3 regions of the Bradyrhizobium sp. sBnM-33 genome follow, and region 2 is predicted to be linked to each of the others. Evidence: riboswitches for the same ligand, from Rfam matches in the RefSeq annotation. Region 2 holds a riboswitch; each other region holds the start of a gene.
The links. A riboswitch is a leader RNA that binds a small molecule or an ion and turns the genes downstream of it on or off. The one in region 2 is predicted to bind cobalamin.

Region 1: another riboswitch for cobalamin. It lies ahead of RX328_RS05285 (ribonucleoside-diphosphate reductase subunit alpha); the one in region 2 lies ahead of metE (5-methyltetrahydropteroyltriglutamate--homocysteine S-methyltransferase).
Region 3: another riboswitch for cobalamin. It lies ahead of RX328_RS03030 (TonB-dependent receptor); the one in region 2 lies ahead of metE (5-methyltetrahydropteroyltriglutamate--homocysteine S-methyltransferase).

Annotation. Positions count from the first base shown of each region.
Region 1 is NZ_CP136624.1:1,121,491-1,124,762, forward strand. It holds gene metE (5-methyltetrahydropteroyltriglutamate--homocysteine S-methyltransferase) at 1-325, opposite strand, end outside; cobalamin riboswitch at 438-652, opposite strand; cobalamin riboswitch at 785-995, shown strand; gene RX328_RS05285 (ribonucleoside-diphosphate reductase subunit alpha) at 1,111-3,272, shown strand, end outside.
Region 2 is NZ_CP136624.1:1,677,801-1,681,072, reverse strand. It holds partial or broken gene metE (5-methyltetrahydropteroyltriglutamate--homocysteine S-methyltransferase) at 1-1,883, opposite strand, end outside; cobalamin riboswitch at 1,984-2,179, opposite strand; gene RX328_RS07905 (hypothetical protein) at 2,339-2,557, opposite strand; gene RX328_RS43290 (DUF6925 family protein) at 2,572-2,769, shown strand; gene RX328_RS07900 (hypothetical protein) at 2,766-3,029, shown strand.
Region 3 is NZ_CP136624.1:651,011-654,282, forward strand. It holds gene RX328_RS03030 (TonB-dependent receptor) at 1-1,291, opposite strand, end outside; cobalamin riboswitch at 1,404-1,603, opposite strand; gene RX328_RS03035 (FecCD family ABC transporter permease) at 1,738-2,781, shown strand; gene RX328_RS03040 (ABC transporter ATP-binding protein) at 2,778-3,272, shown strand, end outside.

The sequences.
Region 1 (3,272 bases), 560 kb from region 2:
AGTAAGTCGCAAGGGAGACCGGCCCGCCGTTCCAGCGATAGATTTCCGGAATCGCACCGACCATGACGGATGTGTCGAGCACCTGGTCGTAGAACGAGAAATCGTTCGACGGGATCACGTTGACGCCAAGCTTTTTCTGACGCGCCCAGTTGGCGGCGCGAAGCCCGATGCCGGTCTCGATCAGCGCCTTCTCGTCGGTTGCGCCGGACCAGAAACTCTCCAGCGCGAATTTCAGCTCGCGGCGCGGACCGATGCGCGGCGTGCCGAGGGAGGCAACGGGAAGTGAAGAAGTGGAGATGATGGAAGAAGATGTAGAACCAGACATTGGCTTAACCCCAAAAGTTGGGGGCAAAGGCCGAAGTGACACGTCTGGATTTTCGCGAACGGCAGAGCGCGCGCGGAAAATCGCAACCGCACCACCGGGACACCCCGCCCGAGGACGTGTATGTTGTCGAGGCAGGTCTCCTGGCTCGCGGGTCAATGCTGCTGTCCGGCCTTCCCGAAACCTCGTGAGGCTTCAGTGACTTCATTGGACAGCGGCTCGCCGCTTACAGTTGCGGGGGCAGCTCCGGCTTTGGCTTTTCGGCCGCACCGGCTTCCCTCTTAGCTTCGGAAGAACGTCTCCCGAAGAACCACGACGGGTCCACTTATCGGCAACGCGGCAGGCGCGTCAACTCGGCGACATTCGCTGGTTCGTTGTAATCGTTGTTCACAGCCGCAGGTTCCCTCGCCGAAATTCTTGCACATCACCTGCTCTCCCCATTGACAGGCGGACGCGAATAACACGAGATATAGCCGTCACGGTCCGCCATGACCCAACACATGGTGGCTAAGAGGGAAGCCGGTGTATCGCGAAAATCCGGCGCTGCCCCCGCAACTGTAAGCAGTGAGTTGTTTTCCGAATCTTACGTCACTGATGCGGCATCGCATTGGGAAGACACGGGGACAACGGCGACCTGCGAGCCAGGAGACCTGCCGCGACACCGAAAAAACGTCCACGGGCGGGGTGTCCCGGCGGCGCTTGCAGATTCATGCCGGGGTTTCTCGCCCGCGCATTTGAAGCAGCGTCCTCTCTGACATCCAGCCCCAATACCATCACGGGGTCTCTTGATGTCACTCTCTCTCGATCGCGGAGCCAGTGCCGCTCCATTCATCCGGTTGCGGCCCGAATCGCTTGCCGTCTCGGAAGCGCAGCCGCCGATGCAGGTGATTCGTCGCAACGGCACGGTTTCGAAATTTGACGCCAGCAAAATTTCGGTCGCGATGACCAAGGCGTTTCTCGCGGTCGAGGGACATGGCGCGGCGGCCTCCCGCCGGGTGCATGAAATCGTCGAGCAACTGACCGCCGAGGTCGTCGGCGCGCTGTCGCGCCGGATGAGCGAGGGCCGCACCTTTCATATCGAGGACGTGCAGGACCAGGTCGAGCTCGCCTTGATGCGCAGCGAGCATCACAAGGTCGCGCGCGCCTATGTGCTCTATCGCGAGGAACGTACGCGCCAGCGTGCCGGACAGGACGTGGCCATGGCCGCCCAGCCATCGGGGAAGCCCTCGTTACGTGTCACCCTGGCCAGTGGCGTGCAGGTCCCGCTCGATATCGCGCGGCTGACGCTGATCATCGAAGAAGCCTGCACTGGCCTTCAGGGCGTCGGCGCCACCGCGGTGCTCGCCGAGACGCAGCGCAATCTCTATGACGGCATCAGCGAGGACGAACTGGCGCTGGCGTCGGTGATGGCCGCGCGCACGCTGGTGGAGCAGGAGCCGAACTACGCCTATGTCAGCGCGCGGCTCTTGCTCGACAAGCTGCGCACCGAGGTGCTGTCTTTCGTGCATGACACGCCGACCAGCGCGTCGCAGGCCGAGATGGCCGAGCGCTACGGCGAGTACTTTCCAGCCTACATCAAGGCCGGCATCAAGGCCGAACTGCTCGATCCCGATCTGGCGCGCTTCGACCTGAAAAAGCTTGCCGCGGCATTGAAGCCGGAACGCGACCTGGCGTTCCAGTTTCTGGGTCTGCAGACGCTGTACGACCGCTATTTCCTGCATGTGCACGGCAATCGCATCGAGCTGCCGCAGGCGTTCTTCATGCGGGTCGCGATGGGGCTGGCGATCCGCGAGATCGACCGCGAGGCGCGCGCGATCGAGTTCTACGATTTGCTGTCGTCCTTCGACTTCATGGCCTCGACGCCGACGCTGTTCAATTCCGGCACGCTGCGGCCGCAATTGTCGTCCTGCTTTCTCACCACCATCGCCGACGACCTCGACGGCATCTTCAAGTCGGTCAAGGACAATGCGCTGCTCGCAAAATATTCCGGCGGGCTCGGTAACGACTGGACCCGCGTGCGTGGGCTCGGCGCGCATATCAAGGGCACCAATGGCGAAAGCCAGGGCGTGGTGCCCTTTCTAAAGGTGGTCAACGACACCGCGATCGCCGTCAACCAGGGCGGCAAACGCAAAGGCGCGGTCTGCGCCTATCTCGAAACCTGGCACATCGACATCGAGGAATTTTTGGAGCTGCGCAAGAACACCGGCGATGATCGCCGCCGCACCCATGACATGAACACCGCGAACTGGGTGCCCGACCTGTTCATGCAGCGCGTCGAGGCCGATGGCGAATGGACGCTGTTCTCGCCGGACGAGACGCCCGACCTGCACGATCTCTACGGCGAGGCTTTCGCCGAGCGTTACGCGGCTTACGAAGCCAAGGCGGCGCGGGGCGAGATCCGCGTGTTCAAGCAGATCCGTGCCACCGATCTCTGGCGCAGAATGCTGACCATGCTGTTCGAGACCGGGCATCCCTGGATCACGTTCAAGGATCCCTGCAATCTACGCTCGCCGCAGAGCCATGCTGGCGTGATTCATTCTTCAAACCTCTGCACCGAGATCACGCTCAATACGTCCGACGACGAGACTGCCGTCTGCAATCTCGGCTCGATCAACCTGCTTCACCACGTGCGGGAAGGCCGGCTGGACGAGGCGCGGCTGAAGCGCAGCGTGACCATTGCGATGCGGATGCTCGACAATGTTATCGACATCAACTTCTACACCATTCCCGAAGCGCGGCGCTCGAACCTGCGACACCGTCCGGTCGGCCTCGGGCTGATGGGATTCCAGGATGCGCTGCAGGCGATGCGGATCGCGATGGCGTCCGACGCGGCGGTAACGTTCGCCGATACCAGCATGGAGATGATTTCCTATTACGCCATCTCGGCCTCCGTCGATCTGGCCGCCGAGCGCGGGCGCTATCCGTCGTTTGACGGCTCGCTGTGGAGCCG
Region 2 (3,272 bases):
CAATCCTTCTCGGAGCGCAGCCTCGTCAATCTGGATCATCATCGCGCCGGACCTCTCGAGGTCGATCACCTCGTCACGGATCGCTAGCGCGATCTGACGGCATGCTTCGCTCCGTGGAATATCATCACGGACGAACGACCAGTTCAGGATCGTCACCGGTCCTGTCACCATCGCCTTCAGTGGCTTCTTGGTCAGCGATTGCGCGTAGCGCCACCACTCCACCGCCATCGGCTTCGGCCGGGAGACATCACCAAAAAGGATGGGCGGCCGGACACAACGCGAGCCGTAGGACTGAACCCAACCATGCTTGGTGAATGCGAAGCCGGACAGCTGCTCGCCGAAATACTGCACCATGTCATTGCGCTCGAACTCGCCATGCACGAGAACGTCGAGACCGATGTCTTCCTGCCAGCGCACCGCGCGTGCCGTCTCCTCTTTGAGAAACTGCTCGTGTTGTGCGTCGCTCATCGTTCCCCGCGCATGGGCCGCGCGGCCTTTGCGAACTTCCGCCGTCTGCGGGAACGATCCGATCGTCGTCGTGGGAAATGTCGGCAATCCGAACCGCGCGCGCTGAACCTCGGCGCGCCGGGCGAAAGAACTGCGACGACGCCGCATGCCGTCATCGATTGCAGCCATTCGCTTGGCGACGTTCGCATTGTGAACGTTGGGCGACGTTTCGCGCGTGACGGCCGCGCCTTCTGAGGCCGCAAGTACATCCGCCGCTTCCTCCCAGCCTTTAGCCAGCACGCGTCCCAACGTTGCGAGTTCTCCGATCTTCTGGACGGAGAAAGCAAGCCAGCTTTTCACATCGGGATCGAGATCGGTCTCGAGATCGAGGTCGATCGGACATGAAGCAGCGAGCATGAGGGTGCAATCTGCACGCGGTCCTCGCCAAGCTTTGCGACGGCAGGTTCGAGCCGGTCGAGCACCGCTGGAAGGTTCGAACGCCAGACATTGCGGCCATCGACGACGCCGAGAGAGAGGACAATATCCCTTCGAGCGTCGGCGACAATCGGGCTCAACTGCTCTGGGGCGCGGACCAGGTCGATGTGAAGGCCCGCAACCGGCAACGTCAAAGCGGTTTCCAGGTTGTCGCCGATCGTTCCAAAATAGGTAGCGAGCATGATCTTGAGGTCGGGAACCTTCTTGGCCAGGTGGGCGTAGGTCCGGCGCAGCGCGTCGCGTGTAGCGTCGTCGAGGTCCAGGACCAGACATGGCTCGTCCAGCTACACCCACTCGGCGCCCCTTAGGGTGAGTTCGCGGAGAACATCTACATAGACCGGCAGCAGCCTATCGAGGAGCAACAGCGGATCGAATGCAGGATCTGCGCTCTTGCCGAGCTTCAGAAAGGTGACCGGACCAACCAGCACCGGGCGCGTCTGACAACCCAGGCTTTTCGCCTCTTCATACTCCTCGATCGGCTTGCGAGAGAAAAGCGTGAAGGTCTGGTCCTTGTGAAATTCCGGCAGCATGTAGTGATAATTAGTGTCGAACCATTTGGTCATCTCCTGCGCTGCGGCGCCGTGCTCGGCGTGACCGCAATTCGCATCATGGTCATCGCGCCGTGCGCCCCGTGCCATCGCAAAGTAGGTCTTGAGCGAAACAGGGCCTGCGCTCCAACCGTAAATTTCCGGAATGGCACCGACCATCACGCTGGTATCGAGCGCATGGTCATAAAGCGAGAAGTCGTTTGAAGGAATAACGGTTACGCCGAGCGATTTCTGCCGCGCCCAGTTGGCGGCGCGAAGCGCAGCCGCAGCCTCAAGAAGCTGCGTTTCGTCAGACTTTCCGGCCCAATAGCTCTCGAGCGCGAGTTTGAGTTCGCGGCGGGGACCGATGCGCGGCGTGCCGAGGGTAGCGACAGGAATCGAGAGAAGAGACATAGCTTCAACCCTATGTTGGGAGCAAGGCCATGGCGGACGCGTCCAGAAAAAGCCGCCGAAGCGGCAACTGCTTGGCGCACCACCGGGACACCCCGCCCGTGGACGAATATGTTGTCGGGCCAGGTCTCCCGGCTCGCGGGTCGTCGCTGCTATCCGGCCTTCCCGAAGCCGCGTGGCTTCAGTGACTTCTATTGGACAGCGGCTCGCCGCTTACAGTTGCGGGGGCAGCGCCGGCATCGCACCGGCTTCCCTCTTAGCTCCGGATCAATCCGGAGAGCCTCGACATCTCCGATTACCTGCAAGAGGGCCGTTCCGTTCGGTTCTCGGGAGCGATCGTCTGGACAACGGAGGCATCTAGCGCCTCGTCGTCGTGCGGCCCGATCGTCGCATAGAGTTCGGCGCGCGTCTGGATTCGATCGACAATCTTGTGGGTGCCGCGGTCGCGCGATCGCAGCTTACAGATCTTCCTGCGCCTTGTTAGCCACCCGCAGCGCAGACACCGGCCAGATCACCATTGAATAGTTACCTCGAATTCTGCCACCGCAAAGCAACGGCGTCTTGCCGAAGGCGGTCATGTTGGCGAGCAGCGGCACGCCCGGCATCCGCTCGGCAAAGGCAGGAACATTTCCGCGGTGTTGAGCGCGCCGGGAAAATCGGTAGGCGCCCGCCTCCAACTCTGCACGCGCTTATGTGCTGTATCGCGAGGCACACCCATATCTTTGCCGAAAGTACTGTCGCATCGCCGTACCCATGCAGTGACGTAGCCATTGCCCGAGGGTTGCCCACCTGCGCGCATCTCTATCCCCTGCATCCGCTCCGCGACCACCTTGGCCAAAAACGCCCGTTCAGGCATGACTGCCGCATCACCTTTCTGGCCCTTGCTTGAAAGTTACGGGCAACCCCGATCTCGTGGCCTTCGAGCGGCATGTCATCCATTCCGTCGTCTGCGGACTTGAACCATCCACCGTCGCACTCCGAAACGACCATTTTGCCTGCGCCATATTCCGCGTGACGCTTCGCCAGGTGCAGGCCTTGGAGCAGACATCGGCAGTGCTTGCGGCTTGGCTGTCGGCCTGGGACGAGCTCGGTCCGGTGGACGCCGACGACCCATCGATGCGCTACATTGACATTCCTATCGGCCTGTAGCTGCTCAAGATTCTGAATTCGCAGTGTACGTTACATACAGACTATAATAGATCACCGAAACCCGTGACGAGTGTCGCCGAGATGACCATCCCGCCTGAACAACGAAGGGAAACGGTGACCTCCCTAGGCATCCGGGCTTATCGCGGTAGACCGACCGATGCGTTGAGCTGCACGCTGCGTCCAGTTGATCATCTTTGCACAAAAGATGCGACACATGCGCAAAAATCACCGCCAAACGGCGCA
Region 3 (3,272 bases), 1.0 Mb from region 2:
TCGCATCGTAATAATCGATACCGGTCAGGATCTGTGAGGGCACCCCGAGGATCGAGTTCTTGATGCTCAATCGTGGCGTGATCGACCAAGTCTGCAATGATGCGTCGTTATAGGTGGAGGAGAAACTCGGAAATGGCGACGCAAACGGTATCGCCCCGAAGAATCCGCTTTGCGTTTTCTTGTCTCTGACGCCGCCATCAACAATGAGTTCGGCTCCGTTCCACAGGGTTTTGGTAAAACCGGCGGTAGCGCTGGCGCCCTGCTGATTGCCATAATCGAATGGCGTGGCGGCGCCGCGGCGGTTCGTGACCAGTTCGTTGACGCCAATCGAGGGATCGACGATGCGGCCACCGGGGAGTCCGAGCTTTTGGTCGTCGCCGGTCACCGTCAGGAAGGCCTTGAGATCGGGAGTGGTGTAATTGAGATTGCCGACCCCGTTGCGCTGGTCGAGCGCGTTGTTTTCGCGATAGCCGTCGGACTTGATTGCGTTGCCGTAGAATGAGGTCGACCATGGTCCCGAATTCAGCGCCGCCGAAACCGAGGCCATGCGCTGGTTGAAGGAGCCGATACCGGCCTCTGCGCGCATGGCAACAGGTGGGCCACCGACGCCGTTCTTCAGGACGATATTGATGACGCCGCCGACCGCGTTGTCGCCATACAGCACCGCGCCGCTGTTGCCGCGCGTGATTTCAATGCGCTCGATCGAGTCGCGCGGAATGGTCGAAAAATCCACACCGGCCATGTCGATGTCGTTGAGCCTTCGGCCATTGATGAGCACCAGCGTATTTGAGGTCGCGAAAGCGCCGAATCCGCGCAGGTCGACGCTGGTCTTGGCGCCGTTGACGCCACCAAACAGGCTAGTCAGCTGCACGCCGGGCGTTTGCGCGATGATTTCCTGCAGCGTTTGAGCCGGTGAGTGCGCGATCTCTTCGGCGGTAATAACGGTCGACGCCGAGCCGACGATTCCTGAAAACTGGCGGTCGCCGCTGCCGTCCGCGCCTTGCGAGACGCCCTGGGATGCGGTGTTCGAGCCGATCCCCGCTGCGGGTCTTCCGCCGGTCGACGGCACCGCCGCCGGCACGACGCGGCGCGAGGTCGACGCTTCATTGTAGGTCGGTTTTGCGCGAGTCCGGTTCGGGTCGGTAGGCGAAGTTATCTCGATCGGCGGCAATGGCTCCGCCGCCGTCTGCTGCGCGTGCGCACCGGAGATGCCTAGCGACACGATGGGAACGAGAAAGCTGGAGGCGAGCCAAAAGCGGCGGCGCCTTGCGGCTGTGTTGGTGAAAGACATGACTTGGACCTCGGTATGACGTCAGTGGCACGTCACAGCGAACCAAGTCTCACCATGTGCTTTGAGCAGCTCAGGTGAAGCTAATGTCTGTACTCCCCGACCGACATCTTCGCGTGTGACCACGGCTGACGGCAGGTCTCCTGGCTCGCGGGTCGTTACCCCATCGTCGCCTTCCCAGGACCGAGTGCCCAGTGGCATGTGACGAAGGATTCGCCGCTTACAGTTGCGGGGGCAGCCGCGGAATTGGGGGATTTCCCCGCACCGCATTCCCTTTTGATCCCCAAAACGGGAACCGTCGGGAACTATGGTAGAAGTTTGTCAAAGTCCGAGTCAATGCGCCCCGGGGCGTCCCGCGATCCTCACTGGACGAGTGCGCTATTTTTGCCGCATGAGCACGCCTGCCCGCCGCCTGTACCGGGGCGGGTAAACCTGCTTTAGGACGATCGATGAGTGTTGAAGCCGTAGCCCTGACCAATGAGGACGCCGCGCGCCGGCGGATCGGCGCGACCGCGGCGCTTGCTGCCCTTGTTGTGCTCCTGATGCTGATCTCGCTCGGCATCGGGCCGGTGCGGCTGTCGCCGCTTGCGGTGGCGCAAGCGCTGTTCGGTGGCGGCAGCGAGGTGGCGCAGGTGATCGTGCGGGAAATCCGCCTGCCCCGCACGCTGCTGGCGCTGGCGATCGGCGCCATCCTCGGGCTGTCGGGCGCGTCGCTGCAGGGCTTGCTGCGCAATCCGCTGGCCTCGCCCTCGCTATTCGGCGCGCCGCAATCGGCCGCCTTTGGCGCGGTGCTGGTGATTGCGATCGGGCTGGCCGACGTGCGCTCCTATGCGCTGCCGGTCGCCGCGATCATCGCGGCATTCGCTTCGGTGTTCGTGCTGCTCTCGATCGCCGGCCGCAATGCGGGTCTGCTGATCCTCATTCTCTCGGGACTGGCGATTTCGAGCTTTGCGGGCGCTGCCACCGCGCTGGTGATGAACCTCTCCAGCAACCCCTTCGTGGTGCTGGAGATCGCATTCTGGCTGCTCGGCTCGCTCGAGGATCGCAGCTTTCAGCATGTGATGCTGGCGTTTCCATTCATCATTGCCGGCGCGGTCATGCTGTTCAGCCAGCGCCACGCCTTTCGCGCGCTGAGCTTGGGCGAGGAAACCGCGCAGAGCCTTGGCGTCGATGTGGGGCGTCTACGGCTGTTCGTGATTTCGGGCGTCGCGCTGGGTGTCGGCGGCGCCGTCGCTGTTACCGGCACCATCGGTTTCATCGGCCTGGTCGCGCCGCACCTGATGCGGCCCGTGATCGGCCACGATCCCGGGCGGCTGTTGGTGCCGAGCGCACTCGCGGGCTCGGCGCTATTGCTGGCCGCGGATATTGCAGTGCGCATCATTCCCTCAACATCGGATATCAAGGTCGGCGTGCTGACCTCGATTATCGGCGTGCCGTTCTTCCTCTATCTGATCATGCGCGAACGCCGCGCGCTCGGCGGAGGCGTCGCATGAGCGAGGCTGCGCTGCTGACCGCAAGGGGACTCGGCGTGCGGCTCGCCGGCCGCGTCGTGCTGAAGGACGTTTCGCTGGCGCTGTCGGCGGGGCACCTGGTGGCGCTGGTCGGCCCGAATGGCGCCGGCAAGACCACGCTGCTGCGCGCGCTAGCCGGGCTGATCCCCTCCGAAGGCGAGATCACGATCGGCGGCGATGCGCTGGTCTCACTGTCGCTGCGTGAGCGCGCCAAACGCTTCGGCTATCTGCCGCAGGGGCATCTCGTGCATTGGCCGCTGCCGGCGCGCGATATCGTGGCGCTCGGCCGCTACCCGCATGGCGCAACCGATCCGGCGCGGCTGTCGCCCAGGGATGCCGAGGCCGTGCTGCGCGCGATGCAGGCCGTCGACGTGATGGAGTTCAGTGATCGACGCGTCACCGAATTGTCCGGCGGCGAACGCAGCCGCGTGGCGCTGGCCCGCGCACTCGCGGTGGAAGCGCCGATCATCCTG